3 regions of the Pseudomonas sp. GW822-FHT03F08 genome follow, and region 1 is predicted to be linked to each of the others. Evidence: riboswitches for the same ligand, from Rfam matches in the RefSeq annotation. Region 1 holds a riboswitch; each other region holds the start of a gene.
The links. A riboswitch is a leader RNA that binds a small molecule or an ion and turns the genes downstream of it on or off. The one in region 1 is predicted to bind cobalamin.

Region 2: it holds a riboswitch for cobalamin, as region 1 does, so the genes downstream of both, AC1RME_RS07485 (CbtB domain-containing protein) here and AC1RME_RS04430 (TonB-dependent receptor plug domain-containing protein) in region 1, are expected to answer to the same signal.
Region 3: it holds a riboswitch for cobalamin, as region 1 does, so the genes downstream of both, cobO (cob(I)yrinic acid a,c-diamide adenosyltransferase) here and AC1RME_RS04430 (TonB-dependent receptor plug domain-containing protein) in region 1, are expected to answer to the same signal.

What each region holds. Positions count from the first base shown of each region.
Region 1 covers NZ_JBXANC010000002.1:133,334-139,695, forward strand. The annotation lists gene AC1RME_RS04430 (TonB-dependent receptor plug domain-containing protein) at 1-1,605, opposite strand, end outside; cobalamin riboswitch at 1,698-1,903, opposite strand; gene AC1RME_RS04435 (LysR family transcriptional regulator) at 1,938-2,846, opposite strand; gene AC1RME_RS04440 (DoxX family protein) at 3,018-3,458, shown strand; gene AC1RME_RS04445 (pirin family protein) at 3,546-4,445, shown strand; gene AC1RME_RS04450 (sulfite exporter TauE/SafE family protein) at 4,470-5,228, opposite strand; gene AC1RME_RS04455 (NYN domain-containing protein) at 5,338-6,081, opposite strand.
Region 2 covers NZ_JBXANC010000003.1:60,305-66,666, reverse strand. The annotation lists gene AC1RME_RS07515 (fatty acid cis/trans isomerase) at 1-484, shown strand, start outside; partial or broken gene AC1RME_RS07510 (acyltransferase family protein) at 625-853, shown strand; gene nfuA (Fe-S biogenesis protein NfuA) at 912-1,496, shown strand; gene cobM (precorrin-4 C(11)-methyltransferase) at 1,544-2,290, opposite strand; gene AC1RME_RS07495 (cobalamin biosynthesis protein) at 2,382-2,795, opposite strand; gene AC1RME_RS07490 (CbtA family protein) at 2,792-3,493, opposite strand; gene AC1RME_RS07485 (CbtB domain-containing protein) at 3,505-3,702, opposite strand; cobalamin riboswitch at 3,825-4,044, opposite strand; gene gltA (citrate synthase) at 4,818-6,107, opposite strand.
Region 3 covers NZ_JBXANC010000003.1:24,461-30,822, reverse strand. The annotation lists gene AC1RME_RS07340 (C40 family peptidase) at 1-51, shown strand, start outside; gene AC1RME_RS07335 (PQQ-dependent sugar dehydrogenase) at 121-1,434, opposite strand; gene AC1RME_RS07330 (hypothetical protein) at 1,501-2,085, opposite strand; cobalamin riboswitch at 2,252-2,477, shown strand; gene cobO (cob(I)yrinic acid a,c-diamide adenosyltransferase) at 2,559-3,170, shown strand; gene AC1RME_RS07320 (cobyrinic acid a,c-diamide synthase CobB) at 3,167-4,462, shown strand; gene bluB (5,6-dimethylbenzimidazole synthase) at 4,459-5,109, shown strand; gene cbiB (adenosylcobinamide-phosphate synthase CbiB) at 5,106-6,014, shown strand; gene cobD (threonine-phosphate decarboxylase CobD) at 6,007-6,362, shown strand, end outside.

The sequences.
Region 1 (6,362 bases):
GTTGCGGGTCATGTCCGCTTGCAGGCTCCATTGCTCGTTGAGCGCCAGTTTCGCGTCCGCCTCGAAACCGCGCATCTGGATCCGCCCCTGGCCGTTGACCCATTGGATGTCGTCGAGGGTGATCAGGTCGTCGATCTTGCGTTTGAACAGGGTGGCGCTGGCGCTGAATTCGCGATCGAGCAGCAGGCCTTTGTAGTCGAGACCCAGTTCGGCGTTACGGCTTTTCTCCGGTTTCAGGTTGCGGTTGCCCAACTCGTCGCCCGGTTCGTTGACGAACAACTGCTCGGCGTTCGGCAGTTTGTAGGCAGTGCCGTACTGGCCGCGCAGTGCCCAGTGTTCATTGAGGTCGTACAGCGAAGTGAGCATGCCGACCGTGGCGCTGTCGCCGCCGCTCATGGCTTCGTGACGAATGCCGATGCTCGGATGCCAGTCGGGCAGGGCGTCGATCTGCGGGCGCAACTGGGTGTACAGCGCGTGGGCTTCGGCCTTGTCATTGTCGATGATCAGCACATCGTCCTGGCCTTTGAACCACTGGTTGTCCGTCCCGAACACCAGCACATGGCCGCCGGGCAATTCGGCTTTGCCTTCGGCCTGCACGCCCCAGTCGGTGAAGCCCCAGTAGTCGTTGTGATTGATGGTTCTGGTGCCGCCATTGGCGGTGTTGTTGATGCGCGTGTAGCGGGTGTCCCAGTCGTTGATGTGGCCTTTGACGAAATAGCTCAGGCGCTCGTTGATGTTCTGTTCGAAGGTCGCCATGGCGATCTGCTGGACGCGGTCGTTGGTGGTCTTGTGGTTGTCGACCGGGCGGGCGAAGTCGAGGTTGGCGTCGGCGTATTGGTAGAACAATTCCATCCGCGCATCGTCGCCAAAGGACTGAATGGCCTTGGCGCCGAAGGTGGTGACTTCGTAGGCGCGCTTCTTGTTGCTGTCGTTCTTGATGTCGCGATTGCGAAACGGCTGATAGCCATCCGAAACGTTATGACTGACGTAGGCCAGCAAGCCCAGATCGCCGAAACCGTTGGTGAAGATGTTCTCGACCCGCGCATCCTCGGTGGTGCCGCCGAAGGTATCCACGCCCATGTTCACTTCGCCGGAGGCTTTGCGAGTCTGCGGGCTGCGGGTGACGATGTTGATCACGCCGGACACGGCCTGAGTGCCGAACAATAGACTTTGCCCGCCCTTGAGCACTTCGATGCGTTCGATGGCGTTGGCCGGCAGGGTGTCCAGGTACAGGCCGCCGTACAGGCGATTGTTCAGACGCACGCCGTCGAGCAGGATCAGCGTGTCATCGTTACGCCCGCCCAGCAGGGAATAGGTGCCGTAGTCGAACGGGCCATTTTTCGGCGCGACGTACAGGCCGGGAATGAACATCTGCATGACGCGGGTGACATCGGCGCTGGGGCCGGCGCGTTCGATCTGCTCGCGGGTGACGATCTCGACCTTGCTGCCGAACTGCGCCATGTCGGCCACGGTCGTGGACTCCACGGACGGTGCGGAAACGATTTGCTGAGTGAGTTCGAGCGGCGCGTCGTCCGCCAGCAACAGGGGGCTGAACAGACAGCCAAGCAACAGGGATGGAGCCGGAGTGTTGAAAGGTCGAATCATTGTCTTCTCGAAAGGATCTTCGCAGAAGAGCATGCAGGAGAAGGCATCGCGCACACGCCGACACCGGCCCATGCCCGCCCACCGCAGGAGTTTGCCAAACAGAATTTCAGGCCGGTCTCCGGGCTCGCGCGTATGGACGCTTTCACCTTCCCATGGCCGTCTGGCCACAGTGGTGTGTCGAAAGCATCACGCGCCTACCGTTGCGGGGGCAGCACCGGACTTGTTCGAAAAGAACGTACCGGTTTCCCGTTTCACCCCATGCACGGCGGCATGGGACACCTGAAACAGGGCGGCATCTGAACATTCGGATGACCGCTCGTCAACTTTCCGGGTCAAGCCTCGTGCGTGTTCTGCTGAACGAAGCGCTCGATCAACCACCGCGCCGCCGGGCCCGGTGGCACATCGGTACGGTAGATCGCATCGAAGGTGTATTGCCCGCTGGCGTACTCCGACAAATCCAGCTGTACCAGTCGGCCGCTGTCCAGATCCTCCTGAATCATCGGCTTCGGCATATTCCCCCAGCCGATGCCCTCGCGCAGCAACATGTGTTTGGCACCCAGGTCCGCCAGGCGCCAGGTGCGGTTGCTCAGCACGGCGAACTCCCTGTCCTTGGTCAGGCGTGAGCGATCGGACAGCACCAGTTGCGTATGCTCACGTCCGGCACCGGGAACGTTGGCTTCGCCCGAAGCCAGCGGATGATTCGGTGCCGCCACCGGAATCAGCTCGACGCTGCCGATGCCGATTCTTTCGATACCGTTGATGCCGTCGTTCATGGGCCCGCTGACGCCGACCACCGCGCCGCGATTGATCACCCGTTCAGTCACGGCGCCGAGTGCTTCCATGTGCAGGTGCAGGGCCACGGTGGGGAATTCTTCCCGAAAGGATTTCAGCGCATCCACCACGCGCTCGGCGGGCAACATCACGTCGAGCACCACGTGCACTTCGGCCTCCAGCCCCTGCAGCAGGCCTTTGACCTTGGCTCGCAAACCGTGCACGCCGTTGGCGATGGTCCGGGCTTCGGCCAGCACGGTGCGGCCGGCGTCGGTCAGTTGCGGTTTGCGGGTGGTTTCGCGATCAAACAGGGTGACGCCCAATTGCATCTCAAGGTTGGCGATCGAGTAGCTGATCACCGACGTCGCCCGGTGAAGCTTGCGCGCAGCGGCTGCAAAACTGCCGACTTCGACGACAGTCAGGAATACACGCAGTTGATCGAGTGTCGGTGTGCCTGGATCGGAGATCATGCCTGTGTCCTTGAGTCGCCATGGGCGCGTTACCGTGGAATATGCAGCTTACCTATTTTATCGAACGTAATGATCTAAATTAGTCGGCTATTCAGATGAGCTGCCGAGGCGCAACATTTCTTCATCCGGACGGTTCAAGTCGAACCGGACCCCATTGAAGGAAATACTCCCATGGCTACTTCTGCAAACATCGCTCAAACACAGGCTTCTGAACAGAACGCTTCCGACACCAAACAAGCTTCGGCTGCCTTGATTGGCCGCGTATTGCTCAGCGTGATTTTCATTCTCTCCGGTTTTTCCAAACTGGCCGCTCCGGCCATGATGATCGGTTACATCGGCTCGGTGGGCCTGCCGCTTCCACAAGTGGCACTGGCAGTGGCGATCATCGTTGAAGTCGGTGGTGGCCTGGCGCTGATCGCCGGATACCGCACCCGCACCGTCGCCGCTGTGCTGGCTGCGTTCAGCGTGTTCACCGCACTGGCCTTCCACAGTGCACTGGCTGACCAGAACCAGTTCATCCACTTCTTCAAGAACATCGCCATGGCCGGTGGCCTGTTGCAGGTCGTGGCCTTCGGTGCCGGCCGCTTCAGCCTCGACGCTCGCCGCGGTTGATACCCGAGCGCGGTGAAGGACAGGTTCCTTCACCGCGTTTCAGCATTTTTTGTTGGCCGTACCCCGCGACAGAACCGAGTAATCATCATGACCGTTCAGCAGCAACTTTCTGGCTATACCCGTGAGACCCATACCCTCCGAGCAATCCGTTATCGCACCAGCGGCAGTGGGCATGGCGCGATCGTGCGACTGATGAGCCCTTCGGATCTGGGGCATCTGATCAAGCCGTTTGTGTTCCTCGATCTGTTTGAAGGCGAGGCTTCTTTCATTCACGGCATGCCGATGCATCCGCATTCGGGGATCGCCACCGTCACGGTGATTACCGAAGGCAACTTGCGTTTCGAGGACGCCGAGTCGGGCAAGGGCATGATCGATTACGGCGGTGTCGAGTGGATGCGGGCGGGCGGCGGTGTCTGGCACGGCAAGGAAATGTCGGTGGGTACTTCGGAGCGGGTTCAGGGCTTTCAACTGTGGGTGGCGCTGCCTCCAGAGCTGGAAAACGCCAGTGTCGACAGCCAATACCTTGAGTCCGGCGCGATGCCTGAAGTGGGGCCGGCGCGGGTGATTCTCGGCTTGCACCAAGGTGTCCAGAGCCCGGTTAGAGCGCCTGCGGGAATGAATTACTTGTTGGTCACGCTGGGTGCCGGGGAATCCTGGACGTACACCCCACCCGAAGGTCACGAGTCGTTATGGCTGAGTGTCAGCCGTGGACTGTTGGCGGCGCCGGATCTGGTCAGCGCGGGTGAAATGGCGGTCTTCGAACCTGGCAACGGCGCCGTGACGCTAAAGGCCATGCGCGAAGGCACGGTGTTCGTGATCGGCTCGGCGCAACCACATCCCTATGACCTGGCGCTGGGAAACTACTCCGTGCACACCAACCCGCAAGCCTTGCGAGAGGGTGAGGCGAAGATTGCGGAAATCGGTGGGCGGTTGCGTGAGTATCTCAAACAGTCGGACGGGTCGGCTGCCGTGCCGGTGTTCAAGTAAACCGGATCTGGTCTGGGAATTCACTCAGGCCATGTATCCCTCGACACCATCCCACAACAGTTTCAGCGCCGTAACTACCAGCAGGCCATAACAGGCGCGGTACATCTGGCGCTGATCCAGTCTGGCGTGCAGCCGCCAGCCCAGCCAGACCCCGCTGGGTACGGCGAGCAGGCTGACGAGCATCAGCGTCAGGACGTTGCCGCTGGGTTTGGCCAGCAGCAGCCAAGGTACGGCTTTGAGCAGATTGCCCACCGTGAAAAACAGGCTGGTGGTTCCGGCATACATCTGTTTGCTCAGGCCCAGCGGCAACAGATAGATTGCCAGCGGCGGCCCGCCGGAGTGCGCGACCATGGTCGTGATGCCCGATGTAAGGCCGGCGGCCAGCGCTTTGGGCGATGAGCGCGGCTTCACGCGGACTTCTCCACCCGCCTTGAACCACAAACCGACAAACAGCAGGGTGACCACCGCCATTACGATGGCGATCGCTCGGTGATCCAGCACCCGAAAAAGCAGATAACCCAGGCCGATGCCGACGACCAGCCCTGGTACCAGCAGGCGCAGATCCGGTTTCGACCAGGTTGAGGGCTTCCAGTAGCGCAGACTGAACAAGTCCATGGCGACAAACAGCGGCGCCAACAGCCCGCCAGCCGTGATCGGGTCCATCACCAACGACAGCAACGGAATCCCGACAATCGCGAAACCACCGCCGAACGCCCCCTTCATGAAGCAGATCAGGAACACGCCGGCGAAGGTGACGAGGAGGGTGGTGATGGTCAGTTCCAAGGTTTTCGCTCACTTCATGAGGGCGGGAAATGGCCATAATTTCGCTCATGATCTGCGCGGTTAACAGTTACAGTTTTGAGGTTATTCCGTGGGCCAGTTGCTGGGCGGATCATGGGTTTGAACCCAGATCGATACTGTTGTCATTGGATGCGGGTCGAAGCTTCGGCTTCGGGCATGTGGAGCGTAATCCATCGATGTGCTCCATCAACCCATCAGGAATGTTCTGCCACATCGGATCAAGTATGAAATCAACGCCTTCGCGGCGAGCCATCTTCGCCGCCGGTACAAAGTCTGCATCACCCGCAATGAGGACGATCTGATCGACTTGTTGCTTGAACGAAAGTGATGCGACATCGACGCCGATTCTCATATCAACCCCCTTTTGTCGGGTGTCTATGCTGACGTCGGTTTCTGTCAGGTCGGATATCTGAATTTTGCCTTTGAGCAGCTCGGCGATTCTTGAGGGTTTGATTGTCCATTTCACATCTTTCGATAGATGTCCCAGCCGCAGGGCCAGTTTGCGTTTGCTTCGCAACCGAATATGTAGCTCTCTACGAAAAACCGCTTCTTTGGATTTGGAGAAGTCCACGAATTTTTTCGTTATGGGGTTGTGCTGCTTTGTGTCCAATGGAGGGCAGTCGTAGAAAAATATTCTATAAAGCTCTTTTCTGGGACGTTGCTGCGGCCCTGAAGGCAGGCCACTTTGACCAGAGAAGGCTCTGGACATCAGGTGAGCTGTTGCCCATCGGTGTACCAGATCGGCAGCGCGTTCGGCATTGAATGCGTTGTGAGGTTCTATCCTTCGAAATCGCTTGATGAAGTAGGCGCCGTCAACCAGAACCGCTGTGGGCATACGTTCTTCCTGAAAACAAAAACGCCCAAGGGTTTGGCACGTCCTGGATGGTTAGGACGGCTTACTGCCTTGGGCGGGATGTGGGTAGGTTAGGGAGCGATGACGGTGCCGTCAATCGCGCCTTCTTTGTTTTGATCAAGGCCTGCCCATCAGTCTTGAATGTGCTTTTCATTCTGTCGATGAGCAGGGACCGGGGGAAAGATAAAGCCTAAGGAATTGGCCCACAAGCCAGCACTTTCTGACGTATTTGTAGGTTTTTGCACAAGGGCTTGTAGCTTGAA
Region 2 (6,362 bases), on a different contig from region 1:
GAACATCGACCCGGCGCTGCAAAACGCCGAACAGGCGCTGAGCCGTCTGACGGCGCGTCCTGCGGCGGGGCTGAAAGTGATCGATCAGTTGCCGGAAGCGACCATGCTGCGCATCGAAACGGCCAGCGGCAAACGCGAGGTCTACAGCCTGCTGCGCAACCGCGCCCACAGCAACGTGGCGTTCCTGCTCGGTGAGTCACTGCGCTATCAACCGGGCCTCGACACCCTGACCATTTATCCGGGCGTGCTGAGCAGCTACCCGAACTTCATGTTCAACATCCCGGCGGATCAGGTGCCGGCGTTTGTCGATGCCATGGAAAGCGCGAAGGATGCGCCGCAGTTCGAGAAGATCGTCGAACGTTGGGGTATTCGCCGCAGCCATCCGCAGTTCTGGTTCTATTTCCATGACCTGAGCCAGTACATCCATGAAACCGACCCGGTGGAAGAGGGCGTGCTGGACATGAACCGGTACGAGAATCTTTGATCGTTTGATCGATGGCAGCAGTCCCAATCCTGTGTAGCACGGGATCGGGAGCGCCATCGATGTTGATTTCAGTGCAGGCCCTGCGAGCGCTCGCCGCGTGGGCGGTGGTCTGCCATCACTTCATGCAGATTTTCTTCGACTCGGTGTATCTGATGCACGTGCTGGTGCTGTCGGGCAGGCGCTTATCTGGCCCGACGCTATGGGATCAACCCGTATTTGATGTTATTTGTCTGTGCGCTGGCCATCGGAGACGCTTCATGGCTGAGCTGCGAATGGGTAGAAAAACGCAGCTATCCGTGGCTTAAAGCGCGGATTGACGGCGAACCTGGCGCTTGGCCGATTTGCGAACTATTCCTACGTAAATACTAGGACTTTGTGCCGCGCGCCGATTGGCGTAAACTCCGCCTCAAGCCTGCGAGGAGTTTCCATGACCGCTATTACCATTACCGACGCCGCCCATGATTACCTGGCCGATCTGCTTTCCAAGCAGAACACCCCGGGTATTGGCATCCGCGTCTTCATCACCCAGCCTGGCACCCAGTACGCCGAAACCTGCATTGCCTATTGCAAGCCGGGCGAAGAGAAACCTGAAGACACAGCGCTGGGGCTGAAAAGCTTCACCGCCTACATCGACTCGTTCAGCGAAGCGTTCCTCGACGATGCTGTCGTCGACTACGCCACCGACCGCATGGGCGGCCAGCTGACCATCAAGGCACCGAACGCCAAAGTACCGATGGTCAACGCCGACAGCCCGGTCAACGAGCGCATCAACTATTACCTGCAAACCGAAATCAACCCGGGGCTGGCCAGCCACGGCGGTCAGGTCAGCCTGATCGATGTGGTTGAAGACGGCATTGCCGTGCTGCAGTTCGGCGGCGGTTGCCAGGGCTGCGGCCAGGCGGACGTAACCCTGAAGGAAGGCATCGAGCGCACCTTGCTCGAGCGCATTCCGGAGCTCAAGGGCGTTCGCGACGTGACCGACCACACGCAGAAAGAAAACGCCTACTACTAAGGCGTTCGCTGCGGCATAAAAAACGGCGCCCCGTGAGCGCCGTTTTTTTATGGTCGATACAAATGCGCATGCCCCGCGCGATACAGCGACGATTCACTGAAATGATCGCTGCCCAACACCCGCCCGACCAGAATCAGTGCCGTACGCCGAAACCCCTTGGCGGCCACCTTCGCGGCAATATCCTCCAGCGTCCCGATCACCCAGTCCTGATCCGGCCACGTCGCCCGGTGGATCACCGCGATCGGGCAGTCCGCACCATAGTGCGGCAACAACTCGGCGAGGATCTTCTCCAGATGATTGACCCCCAAATGAATCGCCATGGTCGCCCCGTGCTGCGCCAGGTTGCCCAGTTCCTCGCCGGCAGGCATCGCGGTCTTGTCCGCGTAACGGGTCAGGATCACGCTTTGCGAGATGTCCGGCAGAGTGAGTTCGGCGCCCAACAACGCCGCGCAGGCAGCAGTGGCGGTTACGCCGGGGACAATTTCGAACGGGATGTCCAGCTCGCGCAGATAACGGATCTGCTCGCCGATGGCGCCATACAGGCTCGGATCGCCCGAATGCACCCGCGCCACGTCCTGGCCCTTGGCGTGGGCGGTCTTGATCAGATCGATGATCTGTTCCAGATGCAGTTCGGCGCTGTTGACCACGGTTTCAGCCGAATGACCGTCCAGCACCGCCGCCGGCACCAGCGAACCTGCATAGATGATCACCGGGCAGCTGCGAATCAGTCGCTGACCTTTGACAGTGATCAATTCCGGGTCGCCGGGGCCGGCGCCGATGAAGTAAACGGTCATCGTTGGATCCTGTGAAAGTAGGGCAGGTCGAGGCTTCAAGAGCAGTTCAGATGAAGAATGCTCATGATCGAAAGCGGGGATTATCGGGAATTTACGCCGCGCCGGCCAATGCCAGGGTTGCCTGGGCGTATTTTTGTCTGGAAATCAGCAGTTTTGCCGGGGCCTGGATCAGTTGTTCGGCAAGCGCCAGTGCGGCGCTTTCCGCCACGCCGTAGCAACCGGTGCGTTCGAAAGCGATCTGCGAATGGTGACTCAGGCGTTGCTGATAACTGGCCAGTTCTTCGCTGCTGAAATACAGCAGCGGCAGCGCCAGTTGTGCCGCCAGTTCCTGCAGGCCGGGTTCGTCGCGTTTCAGGTCGATACTGGCCAGGGCCTTGACCGCTTCGAGTTCGATGCGATGCGCCTGCAGGGCCTGGTCGAGCAAGGCGCGCAGCGTACTGGCCGGGCAGCCGCGCTGGCAGCCCAGGCCGACCACCAGAGTCGGCGCTGCGCTGTCATCGGTCATGCGTGGTATTGACCATCGCTTTTGCGGCGGAACAACCAGGCGCTGATCAGGCCCAAGGCCAGCCAGAACGCCACATTGGTCAGCTGCGAAGCGATTTTGAATTGAGCTTCCAGGGCTTCCGGCGCGAGCATCGAGTGCACTTCCGGTTGCGGGGCGCCGATCACGTGCGGCACAGCGAGAATCGCCACGCCGAGGATCTTCAGCAACCAGTTGCCACCGAACGCGATCAACGCCAGGCCGACAGCAGTAGACGCGGCGGTGCCGATCCACCACATCTGGCGCGACGCCAGGTCTGCGGCAGCGGTGCCTGGCAGCTCAGGTGGAAGGCCAAGGGTTGGAGCGAGCACGAAAGTCGCGTAACCCGCAAGGCCCCAGAGCAGGCCTTGCGACGTCTTGGTCGGCGCACGCAGGGTGTACAGACCGGCCAGCATCAGGGCGAAACCCACGGCCACGACCAGATTGCCGCCGGTAGTGGACACCACGCGCTGCCAGCCGTCTACCGGCTCCCAGGCTTCGGCATCGTGGGTATGGGCGGCGGTGCCGGCGGCGTGTTCGTGAACGGCGGCAACCGGCTCGGCTTTCTCGAAAGTCTCTGCCTGAAGAATCAGCGGCGACACCCAGAAGCTTTGCAGCAACGTCAGGAGCAGAGCGGCCAGAAGGCCGGTGAAACCTGCGGTCTGCGCAATACGCTTGATCATGTCGTCGGGTCTCAGTGGCACGGGAACGCGGCGCTGTGGCGGGTATCGTGAGCGGCGTTGTGAACCGCTTCGATGTGCGAGAAACCGGCGAAATAGACCAGGCTGGCACCCAGGATCGACGCGAAGATCGCAGCGGTCAGGCGTTGGCTCAGGGTGGTGGTGCTGGAGATTTTGTCCGTGTTGCTGCCGGTGCTGCTGATGATCGACATGGCGCTTCCCTCTGGAGTGTCAGCGGGTGAACGGTGCGCATGAAAACCCCTGCGAGTCGGGCACGCAGAGGTTCGAACAGCGCCCGCCCACCGCGGGTTTGTTATGTTCAGTGACGCAAGATGCGTACTGTGTGTTGCGGGCCGGTCTCCGGGCTCACGAGGGGTGGCTGTCTGCCGACCTGTTAGCGTCACCTTCCCATGCCCGTGGGCACAGTGGATCTGACGCTCTCTCGCTTACCGTTGCGGGGGCAGCACCGGACTGACATGGCTTTAGAGTAAAGCACATGATTCACCGGTTTCCCGTTTCACCCTTTGCAGGGCACCCGTAACAAGTTGTGTAGGAGACCATGGGTTGGGGAATTTAGTCAATTTTGTGGGCATATCCGTTTTTGTGGGCATATCCGTTGCTGCGGTTATGGCCACTTAGGGTTCCGCCCTTACGGCGGGTCACTTTTTCCAAACGCCGAAAAAGTAACCAAAAAGGCTTTACCCTGACGTTCGGCCCCTCGCTGAGGCTCGGGGTTCCTTCGCTCCGGGATTGTTCCGGGGGCATCGCCTACGGTTTGCTTCGCTGCACCTCCTCTCGATGTGTTTGGCTTTGCCAAACGGTCGCTGCGCTCCCACCCCCGGATCAATCCCTCCACTCAGCCTGCCGACGGGCCTTGAGATCAAAAGCTTTACTCGAGCTAACGCTCATCGTGGTGAGTGGTGAGTGGTGAGGGGGCTCTTGATCGGGCTTTGCTCTGGCTTTGGCCTTTGATTTTTTGCCCCTTCGGCAGGCCGAGCGGAGGTGTTCATCAGGGGGTAGGCGCGCAGCGCCGTGCGGCGAAGCCGCATACATCGAGAGGAGGTGCAGCGAAGCAAACCGTAGGCGATGCCCCCTGGTGGACACCGTAGCGAGGGAACACTGAGCCTAAGCGAAGTGCCGTACGCCGGGGTTCAGCCTTTTTGGTTACTTTTTTGGCGTTTGAAAAAAGTGACCCGCCGTAAGGGCGGAACCCTAAGAAGCCGTTACCGCAGCAACGGATATGCCCCCAATCCAAAAACGAAAAACGGCCCCCATTCACATGGAGGCCGTTCCCGTTACAACTTAAGACGTTATCGCAAGACAGGTCTTATTTGCGATCTTCCAGCTTGGTAATGTCACGCGACTCGTAGCCGGTGTACAGCTGGCGCGGACGGCCAATCTTGTACGGACTGGAGAGCATTTCCTTCCAGTGCGAGATCCAGCCGACAGTACGTGCCAGGGCGAAGATCACGGTGAACATGCTGGTCGGAATGCCGATCGCCTTGAGGATGATCCCCGAGTAGAAGTCGACGTTCGGGTACAGCGAGCGTTCGATGAAGTACGGGTCGGTCAGGGCGATCTCTTCCAGGCGCATGGCCAGTTCGAGTTGCGGATCGTTCTGGATGCCCAGTTCCTTCAACACTTCGTCGCAAGTCTGCTTCATCACGGTCGCACGTGGGTCGCGGTTCTTGTAGACGCGGTGACCGAAGCCCATCAGCTTGAACGGGTCGTTCTTGTCCTTTGCCTTGGCGATGAACTTGTCGATGTTCGAGACATCGCCGATTTCATCGAGCATGGTCAGCACGGCTTCGTTCGCACCGCCGTGGGCAGGGCCCCACAGTGCGGCGATACCGGCGGCGATACAGGCGAACGGGTTGGCGCCCGAGGAACCGGCCAGACGCACGGTGGAGGTCGAAGCGTTCTGCTCGTGGTCGGCGTGGAGGATGAAGATCCGGTCCATGGCCTTGGCGAGTACCGGGCTGATCGGTTTGATCTCGCACGGGGTGTTGAACATCATGTGCAGGAAGTTTTCCGCGTACGACAGGTCGTTGCGCGGGTACATCATGGGTTGGCCCATGGAGTACTTGTAAACCATCGCGGCCAGGGTCGGCATCTTGGCAACCAGGCGGATCGCGGAGATTTCGCGATGCTGCGGGTTATTGATGTCGAGGGAGTCGTGGTAGAAGGCCGAGAGGGCGCCGACTACACCACACATGACGGCCATCGGGTGGGCGTCACGGCGGAAGCCGTTGAAGAAGGTTTTCAGCTGCTCGTGAACCATGGTGTGGTTCTTCACGGTGCCGACGAACTGGGCCTTTTGCTCTGCAGTCGGCAGTTCGCCGTTCAGCAGCAGGTAGCAGGTTTCCAGGTAGTCCGACTTTTCAGCCAGTTGTTCGATCGGGTAGCCGCGGTGCAGCAGGATGCCGTTGTCGCCATCGATATAGGTGATCTTCGATTCGCAGGAAGCGGTCGACATGAAACCGGGGTCGAAAGTGAAGCGGCCCGTGGCCGTCAGGCCCCGAACATCGATTACATCGGGACCAACGGTGCCGGTTAAAATGGGCAGCTCGACGGGGGCTGCGCCCTCGATGATCAACTGCGCTTTTTTGTCAGCCATGTGGCCTCCTATTTATGCTTGAAATCATCAGACAGACCCCCCACGCAGGGCCCGCACCACTATAGTGAGATAAATTCGAATGTCAATTTGCCTAAAGTCTTGCTCCAGAAGGCTTTAACCGCACTTTTTCCTCGAAATTGCCTGCCATTTACGCCTTTTATACAACTTGTGCAATCAGCTATTGGGGGTAGGCGATTGCGTTGTCATTAGTAGCCTAACTGTCTATACTCGGCGACCGACCGCCAAGGGCTTTTG
Region 3 (6,362 bases), on a different contig from region 1:
CTGAGTGCCAAGCGCGTTCTGCAGCCGGAGCATCTGGCGCATAACCCTTAGTCATTCGAAGCACTAAAATTCCTGTGGGAGCACATTGGCTCCCACAGGTTTTTTTGTTTCAGGGTCGGGCTACTTGGCCGCTGACACTCGCCATACCTTGTTCCCCACATCATCCGCCACCAGCAGAGCACCTTGCGGGTCGATCACCACGCCGACCGGGCGACCCAAGGCGTTTTCATCTTTATCGAGGAAGCCAGTCAGCACATCCACCGGCGTTCCGCTCGGTTTGCCTGCGGCAAACGGGACGAAGATTACCTTGTAGCCACTGTGCGGCTTGCGATTCCACGACCCATGCTGGCCGATGAACGCGCCCTCCTTGAATTGCGCTGGCAACGCGTTGCCCTCGGCGAACGTCAGCCCCAGTGAGGCGGTATGCGGCCCGACGGCGTAGTCGGGAGCGATGGCCTTGGCCACCATCTCCGGGTTCTGCGGTTCGACGCGGACATCGACATGCTGGCCGTAATAGCTGAACGGCCAGCCATAAAATCCGCCGTCCTTGACCGAGGTGATGTAGTCCGGCACCAGGTCGCTGCCGATCTCGTCCCGTTCGTTCACTGCTGTCCACAGCGCGCCGCTTTTGGGTTCCCAGGCCAGACCGTTGGGATTGCGGATGCCCGAGGCGAAGATCCGGTGATTGCCGGTCGCACGGTCCACTTCCCAGATTGCCGCGCGGCCTTCTTCCTGATCCAGGCCGTTTTCGCCGACGTTACTGTTCGAGCCGACTGTGACGTACAGCTTGCTGCCGTCCTTGCTGGCGATGACGTTCTTGGTCCAGTGATGGTTGAGCGGGCCGCCCGGCAGATCCACGACCTTGATCGGCTGGTTCTTGATCTCGGTTGCGCCGGGCTCGTAGTGAAAGCGCAGCAAGCGGTCGGTGTCGGCGACGTACAGATCGTTGCCGACCAGGGTCATACCGAACGGAGAATTCAGATTTTGTAGAAATACCGTGCGGGTTTCGGCCACGCCATCGTGATCAGCGTCGCGCAACAGGGTGATGCGATTCGGGCTGGGAACCCCGGCGCCGGCACGGCCCATGATTTTCTTCGTCACCCAGCCACGTATCCCGTTGCCATCGTCCGGTTTCGACGGGGCATTGGTTTCCGCCACCAGCACATCGCCGTTCGGCAGCACGTAGAGCCAGCGCGGGTGATCGAGGTTTTCGGCGAATGCGGCCACTTGGGTGCCTGCGGCTGGCGTTGGTTTCGCACCCGCCGGCCAGCCGATCGCCGGGGCGATGTTCACCGTCGGGATCAGGGTCTTGTTCGGTTCGGGCAGTTTGGGGGACGGGCCGGTGCCGTCCGAGACTTGCAGGCTGGAGGATTCACCACAGGCGGTGAGCCCTCCGGCGAGTGCGATGACGAAAACGAGGTGGGGCTTGCGCATTACTGATCTTCCCTATGAATGCATTCCTAATCATAGAGAAGTACACAAGCCCGATGGTTCAACCGCTCAGCCGCGTGCCTCCTTGAACAGTACGGCAATGCCGGGGTGGTAGTTGCCGGCCTCGCTGCGCAATTTGCGATAGGCGTAGGGGAAATACCAGGCGACGGCGCAGGTGTGTTCCTTTTGCAGGTCGTCGACCATGTCCTGCAGTTCCTCGGGGCTGGCGCTGTGCTGGGCTTTCTGTGGGGCGACGAACAGGCAGCCGAGCTTGAGATCGCTGGCGTAGCTGATGCGCTTGGCGTCGCTGGTGATATCGGCCAGGGCCTGGGTCAGATTCAGGCTGTTGACGCGCGGCCAGCGTTGCGTCGCCTGGATGTAGGCGCGATCTTCGGCGCCGGCCAGGAACAGGTCGGCGCGGGCATTGCGCTCGCCTTCCTCGTTCTGCTTGCGGGTGGCGGTGTCGCGCAGGGTGACCAGTTCGGCCATCCACGCGGCGGCGGACAACAGGCCGAGGTTGGCTTTTTCGTCATGCCAGTACGGCGTGTCGTTGTCGCCGCGCACGGCGTTGTAGCGGTCGATACAGTCAAACCAGCGTTCCAGCACCGGGCGCAGGAATTCCAGCCGCGGATTGCTGATGATCATGCCTTGCATGGTGCTCTCCCTTGTTATTGTGATGTGCTCTCTGCATTCAAAAAGCATGGCTCTTTGATATCACTGCTGACAGTGTGGCACAAGATTGGCGTCAGATAATTGATCGACGGCAGTTATTCGCTTTCAGGGGGCCTCTTCATTTGACGCTCCACCCCCAACCCTCTAACCTTCGCGGCTTGTTTCAGGTGCTCTGTGACCGCTGTCGACAGAGTGAAACAGGGAAGCCGGTGAGGATGGTCTTCAAGCGAAGAACCATCACGATCCCGGCGCTGCCCCCGCAACGGTAAATGAGTAAAAGCTGCGTCCGATGCCACTGCTGCAAAGCGGGAAGGCGCGCAGCCAGGTCAAGGCCGCTCATGAGCCCGGAGACCGGCCTGATCCATCCAGCGGCATCACGGTGGGCGATGCCAGGCTTGTTGCCGTCTATTCTTGTGCCTGCCCGCCGTTATCCAGCCTCAACGGAGAGCTCCCCCATGACTGATTCCCCCGAACGCGACGAGCGCCACCTGGCGCGCATGCAGCGCAAAAAAGCCGTGATCGACGAGCGCATCGCCAATTCGCCAGACGAATGCGGCCTGGTGCTGGTGCTGACCGGCAATGGCAAAGGCAAAAGCAGCTCGGCGTTCGGCATGCTCGCCCGCGCCATGGGTCACGGCATGCAGTGCGGCGTGGTGCAGTTCATCAAGGGCCGCAACAGCACCGGGGAAGAGCTGTTCTTCCGCCGCTTCCCCGAGCAGGTACGTTTTCATGTGATGGGCGAAGGTTTCACCTGGGAAACCCAGGATCGCCAGCGCGACATCGCCGCTGCCGAAGCTGCATGGGAAGTGTCCCGCGAACTGCTGCGTGATCCGTCGATCGGTCTGGTGGTGCTCGATGAGCTGAACATCGCTCTCAAGCACGGTTACCTCGATCTGGATCAGGTGCTCAGCGATCTGCAGGCCCGTCCGCCGATGCAGCATGTGATCGTCACCGGCCGCGCTGCCAAGCCGGAAATGATCGAGATGGGCGACACCGTCACCGAAATGGGCATGATCAAACACGCCTTCCAGGCCGGTATCAAAGCGCAGAAAGGCGTCGAACTTTGAATCAACCACGTCACTGCCCGGCGGTATTGATCGCCGCGCCGGCCTCCGGCCAGGGCAAGACCACTGTCACCGCCGCGCTGGCCCGTCTGCACCGCAATCAGGGGCGCAAGGTTCGCGTATTCAAATGCGGCCCGGACTTTCTCGACCCGATGATCCTCGAGCGCGCCAGCGGTGCGCCGGTCTATCAACTGGACATGTGGATGGTCGGCGAGCAGGAAAGTCGACGTCTGTTGTGGGAAGCCGCCGCTGAAGCCGATCTGATCCTGATCGAAGGCGTGATGGGCTTGTTCGACGGCACACCGTCGAGCGCCGACCTGGCGCGGCATTTCGGCGTGCCGGTACTCGGCGTGATCGACGGCACGGCCATGGCCCAGACGTTCGGCGCGCTGGCGCTGGGTCTGGCGCGCTATCAGCCGGACTTGCCGTTCGCCGGCGTGCTGGCCAACCGCGTCGGCACCGTGCGCCATGCGCAGTTGCTCGAAGGCAGTCTCACCGAGGGCTTGCGCTGGTATGGCGCGTTGTCCCGGGAAACCGGGATCGAACTGCCAAGCCGCCATCTCGGTCTGGTGCAGGCCAGCGAACTCAATGACCTCGATGTGCGCCTCGACGCCGCCGCAGAAGCGCTGGCCAGCACTTGCGAGGTAGCGCTGCCACCGGCCGTCGAATTCGCCGCGCCTGAAATCGTCAAGACCGAAAGGCTGCTCGACGGCGTGCGGATTGCCGTCGCCCGAGACGAGGCGTTTGCCTTCACCTATGGCGCCAGTCTTGATCTGTTGCGGGCGATGGGTGCGGAGCTGAGTTTCTTCTCGCCGATCCGCGATACGCAATTGCCTGAGGCCGACAGCTTGTACCTGCCTGGCGGTTATCCGGAATTGCATCACGTGGCCTTGTCGCAGAACACCGACATGCTCAAAGCGATCCGTGCGCATCACGCCGCCGGCAAACCGCTGCTCGCCGAATGTGGCGGCATGTTGTATTTGCTGGATTCGTTGACCGATGTCGAAGGCACCCGCGCTGATTTGGTCGGCCTGCTGAGTGGCGATGCCGTGATGCAGAAACGTCTGGCCGCGCTGGCCTTGCAAGAGGTCGACATGCCGGAAGGCCTGTTGCGCGGCCACACCTATCACCATTCCCTGACCACCACCGAACTGACACCCATTGCCCGTGGCCACAGCCCCAATGGCGGGCGCGGTGCCGAAGCGGTGTATCGGGAAGGGCGGATGACCGCCTCGTACGTGCACTTTTACTTCCCGTCGAATCCGTCCGCGATTGCCGCACTGTTGGTGCCATGACCGACAACGCATTCACTGAAACCGAGCGCGAAGCGGTCTATCGCGCCATCGCCGAACGCCGCGACATGCGCCACTTCAGCGGCGGCACGGTCGAGCCTGAATTGCTGCGCCGATTGCTTGAAGCCGCACATCAGGCGCCGAGCGTCGGTCTGATGCAGCCGTGGCGCTTCATCCGTATCAGCGACCGCGCGCTGCGTGGCCAGATCCAGAACCTTGTTGAAGAAGAACGTGTACGCACCGCCGAAGCCCTCGGCGAGCGCAGCGACGAGTTCATGAAACTCAAGGTTGAGGGCATCAACGACTGTGCGGAAGTGTTGGTCGCAGCCTTGATGGACGATCGCGAACGGCACATTTTCGGCCGTCGCACGCTGCCGGAAATGGACATGGCCTCATTGTCCTGCGCGATCCAGAACCTGTGGCTGGCGGCGCGCGCCGAAGGTCTGGGCATGGGCTGGGTGTCGCTGTTCGAACCACAGGCGCTGGCCGATCTGCTGAAACTGCCGGCCGGGGCCAAGCCGCTGGCGGTTCTTTGTCTGGGCCCGGTCAAGGAATTCTATCCGGCGCCGATGCTGGTACTCGAAGGGTGGGCGCAGGCGCGTCCGCTCAATGAGCTGCTGTATGAAAATTTCTGGGGAGTGAGTCAATGAGTGTGGCGTTGTTGAGTGTCGCCGCGGTCGCGCTGGATGCGCTGCTGGGTGAACCGAAACGCTGGCATCCGCTGGTGGCGTTCGGCAATTTCGCCGGGCGCATCGAGCAACGTTTCAATAGCGGTGGTCGCGGCTGGCGCAGCCATGGCGTCACCGCGTGGGTGATCGCGGTGCTGCCGCTGACCCTGCTCGCCACGGCATTGTCCTGGGCGCCGTACGTGGGCTGGGTGGTCGAGATTCTCGCGCTGTATTGCGCCCTCGGCATGCGCAGTCTCGGCGAGCACGTCGAGCCGGTGGCCAAGGCCCTGCGCAGCGATGATCTGGAAGAGGCGCGCAAACGCGTGGGTTATCTGGTCAGCCGTCAGACCAGTGAGCTGGACAGCACCGCTGTCGCCCGCGCCGCCACTGAATCGGTACTGGAGAACGGCAGCGATGCAGTGTTCGCCGCACTGTTCTGGTTTGCCGTGGCCGGTGCGCCGGGCGTGGTGCTCTATCGTCTGAGCAATACGCTCGACGCGATGTGGGGCTATCGCAACGAACGTTTCGAGCGTTTCGGCTGGGCGGCGGCGAAGATCGACGACGTCCTCAACTACATTCCTGCGCGGCTGGTGGCGTTGACCTACGCGCTGCTGGGCAAGACCCGACTGGCGCTGAAATGCTGGCGCACCCAGGCGCCGAAATGGGACAGCCCGAACGCAGGTCCAGTGATGGCCGCCGGCGCGGGTGCGCTGGGCGTCGAGTTGGGCGGGCCGGCGATCTATCACGGCGAGCTGCACGAGCGTCCGCAACTGGGCGAAGGCACGCCAGCCGACGCCGATTCCATCGATCGCGGCTGGCAATTGGTCCAGCGCGGGGTATGGTTATGGCTGCTGATTCTCTGCGTGGGGGCTGAATTCTATGCTTGAGCACGGTGGCCGGCTGCGCAGGGCGGCGCTCGAATACGGCATCGCTGAAGAAGACTGGCTCGACTTGTCCACTGGCCTCGCGCCATGGCCGTTTCCGGTTCCGGACATTCCGCTGCGTGCCTGGGCGCGCTTGCCGGAAACCGATGACGGCCTGGAGCAGGCGGCGTGCGACTACTACGGTGCCGCGCAAGTGTTGCCGGTGGCCGGTTCGCAGATGGCCATTCAGTTGCTGCCGCGTTTGCGTCGGGCTGGCAAGGTCGGTGTGCTGTCGCCGTGTTATGCCGAACATGCCGAAGCCTGGCGGCGCAGTGGTTACATCGTGCGCGAGGTGCTGGAGCAGGAAGTCGA